2 regions of the Providencia sp. genome follow, and region 1 is predicted to be linked to the other one. Evidence: predicted binding sites of a transcription regulator. Region 1 holds the regulator's gene; the other holds the start of a gene.
The links. Region 1 encodes CRP, which controls carbon source genes, mostly activating them, when cyclic AMP is high. Its sites were predicted from a motif close to ATGTGANNNNNNTCACAT; they were not measured.
Positions count from the first base shown of each region.

Region 2: glpT (glycerol-3-phosphate transporter) is a predicted target of CRP. The motif match lies at 1,346-1,363, and genes of this name have one in related genera.

Region 1 is NZ_JBQDNB010000036.1:32,343-34,553, reverse strand. It holds gene ACTH6U_RS19580 (hypothetical protein) at 1-658, opposite strand, end outside; gene crp (cAMP-activated global transcriptional regulator CRP) at 971-1,603, opposite strand; gene ACTH6U_RS19570 (OsmC family protein) at 1,932-2,211, shown strand, end outside.
Region 2 is NZ_JBQDNB010000019.1:52,421-54,631, forward strand. It holds gene glpT (glycerol-3-phosphate transporter) at 1-1,086, opposite strand, end outside; gene glpA (anaerobic glycerol-3-phosphate dehydrogenase subunit A) at 1,520-2,211, shown strand, end outside.

The DNA of each region.
Region 1 (2,211 bases):
TTTCTTTTTTTGTTTTTAACTGAGTATCTATTTCTTTTTCTGGGTTTTCATTATTAATAGATGTTGAGTCATTAGCATCATTAGCAGTTAATGTATAAAAGTTAGGGTTATACCTCAATAAATTTGAATTTATGAAAGTTGGTTCATAATCAATATTTAATTCATTGTCTACTGGTTTATTTTTAAACGTCAAATGGTCATCATAGCCAGAGTCCCAAGTTAGAGATTTGTTTTTATTTATAAAATCTTTCCCTTCAAACTTTTTATAGGCCTCATTAAAGTTAATTGGTTTTTTATCAATTAACCTTCTGTTGTTATTATGTCCATTTATATCTTTTTTAGTAATGAATGGGCTAGTTGGAATTTTTCCATTTTGACTTAAATTCATGAATTTTGATTGTGATGCTTTAAAGTCAATGGAATCAATAATTACATTTTTATTCCTTTTTTGTCTGCGTACTGAGTTTTCATAACTACAGGGAATTGTTTTTTTCTCTATTAACGGGTTTGATTTCTGTGAGGGTGTGACGCTATTTATTTCTTCATAAGTAGATGAATGATTATTTGATTGAATACTTGTGTTGGATGCTGTTCCAGTGTTTTTTGAAGTATTTAAATTCTCATTATATCTGTTGAGGTTATTTATATTTATAATCATATATTTTCCAGTAATCTATTAGTTAATTAGTTATGCTAATTATAGATAAGGTAAAGACTTTGATGATATAAATAAACGATTATTTATTTCTATGTGTATTTACTATCCCTAATATATTATCTGAATAATATTATTTCTATATGTATTTACTATGTCTAATGCGCCGTGTAAATAGTATAACGAAATAATATTGATTTTATTTATACTCTTTAATTTAGGTATTTTTTTCATTCTAAAAAACAACCTTATATCAGTGATATAAGGTTGTTTTTAAATAGTAGCCTAGCCAATCAAGCTAGGCCAGAATATAAATTATCGAGTCCCGTAGACGACTATCGTTTTACCATGTGCAGATATCAGATTTTGATCTTCTAGCATTTTTAGGATACGACCGACAGTTTCACGTGAACAACCTACTATTTGACCAATTTCCTGACGTGTAATTTTGATTTGCATTCCGTCTGGGTGAGTCATAGCATCTGGTTGTTTGGCTAAATTTAACAGTGTTTGAGCAATACGTCCGGTGACATCTAGAAAAGCGAGGTTACCCACTTTTTCAGAAGTCGTTTGTAGGCGACTTGCCATTTGTGCAGAAAGGCGCATAAGGATATCAGGGTTAACCTGAATCAGTTGGCGGAATTTTTTATAAGATATTTCAGCGACTTCGCAGGCTACTTTTGCACGAACCCACGCTGTACGCTCTTGACCTTCTTCGAATAACCCAAGCTCACCAATGAAATCTCCTTGATTTAGGTAGGAGAGAATCATTTCTTTGCCTTCTTCATCTTTGATTAAAACAGCCACTGAACCTTTCACGATATAGTAAAGGGTTTCTGCTTTTTCACCTTGATGGATCAGTGTGCTTTTTGATGGATACTTATGAATATGGCAGTGTGACAAAAACCATTCAAGAGTAGGGTCTGTTTGTGGCTTGCCGAGAACCATTAGCGTTATCCTCTGTATGTTATTGCAGCCATTCAAAAAAGCGTGCTAGAAGGGCTGTCTTTAAAGTCACTAGCTTAGCATATTAGTTTACCTTATCTACTCTAATTAATACATGCAGCAGATATGAAGTAAGTTAATATCGACACTATAATATGATCAATTAAAACGTTGAGTCTTGATCTTAATCCTATCAACTAAGTATTGTTTGTAGCACATTCAATCCAGAAAGTCTCGCCTGTATCGCTTCAGCTAAATAAAGCTGATGTAATATTGGCTATATCTATGGAACAATGTGTTTCTGAAGATTATTTTTTCAAGGGGAATAACAATGGAAGCAAGAGTTAAATGGGTTGAAGGACTCTCTTTTTTAGGTGAGTCAGCATCTGGGCATCAAGTGATGATGGATGGAAATGCAGGTGACAAAGCGCCTAGCCCAATGGAAATGGTATTAATGGCCGCTGGAGGCTGTAGTGCAATTGATGTCGTTTCTATCTTACAAAAAGGCCGTAATGATATTATGGATTGTGAGGTGAAATTAACTTCGCAGCGTCGCGATGAAGCACCTCGTTATTTTACTCACATTAACTTGCACTTTATTGTAACAGGTC
Region 2 (2,211 bases), on a different contig from region 1:
GTAGATTAAGAAACCGATAATTAACATACACGCCATGTCAATGCCAGGGTTGCCCGGAGGGTTCATCCAGAACACGATAGTGGCAATGGTGACGAGGATCATGAAGAACACGCCAGTTGCCCCGCGGTTACCGCGGAAAACTTTATCTGACATCCAACCACACAGTAATGTTCCTGGGATACCTGCATATTCATACATGAAGTAAGCCCATGAAGATTTGTCCATTGTAAAGTGTTTAACTTCACGCAGGTAGGTCGGTGACCAGTCTAGAACGCCGTAGCGCAGTAGGTATACGAATACGTTAGCAATCGCAATCATCCACAAAAGTTTGTTAGGGAACACATACTTCATGAAGATAGCTTTTGCAGTTAATTCTTCTTCATCAGACTCTTTATAGTCTGTTGGATAATCGTTTTTGTATTCTTCAATTGGGGGTAAACCCATTGATTGCGGTGTATCACGCATTAATGCAAAAGCGATAAGTGCAACCAAAATAGCAGCAAAAGCAGGCATATAAAGTGCTGCTTTCCAATCGTTAAACCATGCCATACCCAGTAGGAACAGTAATGGAGGTAAACCACCACCTACGTTATGCGCACAGTTCCAAACCGAAACGATACCACCACGTTCTTTTTGTGACCACCAGTGAACCATAGTACGACCACAAGGAGGCCAACCCATACCTTGGAACCAACCACAGAAAAATAGTAGAACGAACATGACCATGATGCTTGAAGTTGCCCATGGTACAAAGCCCATGATAAGCATGACGATAGAGGCGAGTATCAAACCTGCTGGTAAGAAGTATCGAGGGTTCGCACGGTCAGAGAACGATCCCATAATGAATTTTGAAAAGCCGTAGGCAATTGAAATCCCTGATAATGCAAAACCTAGATCCCCTTTAGAAAAGCCTTGCTCGACAAGGTACGGCATTGCCAACGCAAAGTTTTTTCTAACAAGATAGTAAGCTGCGTAACCAAAGAAAATTCCCATAAAGATTTGCCAACGGAGTTTGCGATAAACAGGGTCTATCTTATCCGCTGGCAGCCTCTCTATATGAGGTGCTGGTTTAAAAATACTGAACATATACGCCTCCGATGGCATGCTTATATTTATTCACCTTCATTTTTCAGCGTTGAAAAATGTTGAGTGTTTATTATTGATGAAGTGACAGAAACGAAAACAATCGAATTTATTTAAGCGCTTTTATTTTCTTAATTGCGCTAAATTGTAGTCATTAAAAAACATTTTATCTGTAATCTAACGCACATTTATTGGTTTTGTTTATGAAGTTGCATAGTTAATGACATTTGTGAATGGAATGGAACTAGAAATGTTATATTTTTTGTGATGTTTATCACGTATTTGTTCTTTTTCGCCTCGAAATTGTACTAATCGCTTTCGCTTTTGTTCCTTATCAAACATTAAGCACGTTTCTGGTCTATATTAAATAATAGACTATAAAAATAGAAACTATACTTATTGGTTATCGAATGTTTATTAATGTGAGGAATGCGACATGAATGGCTCATCTGTGACTGAAACGGATGTCATCATTATCGGTGGTGGCGCAACAGGTGCTGGTGTCGCTCGAGACTGCGCTCGCCGAGGTTTAAGAACTGTTTTACTTGAACGACATGATATCGCGACCGGTGCGACTGGCCGTAACCATGGCTTATTGCACAGTGGCGCCCGTTATGCCGTTACTGACAGCGAGTCAGCGAGAGAATGTATTGAGGAAAATAAAATACTCAAACGCATTGCTCATCATTGTATTGAGCGAACTGATGGCTTATTTATTACATTGCCTGAAGATAGCCTTGAATATCAAAAACAATTTATTGTCGCCTGCCAAGCTGCTGGCATTGATGCAAATGCGATTGATCCTGCGGAGGCTATCCGCCTTGAACCTTCAGTAAATCCTCATTTAATAGGCGCTGTTAGAGTACCTGATGGCACCGTTGACCCATTTCGTTTAACCGCCGCCAATATGTTAGATGCACGCGAGCATGGTGCGAAAGTTTTGACTTACCATGAAGTTATTGGCCTGATCCGTGAAGGTGATAAGGTTCGTGGGGTGACGGTGTATGATCATAAAACTAAAAATCAATATGATATTTATGCTGAAATTGTCGTTAATGCGGGCGGTATTTGGGGACAGAAAATTGCTGAATATGGTGACTTAAAAATTAAAATGTTCCCAGCAAAAGG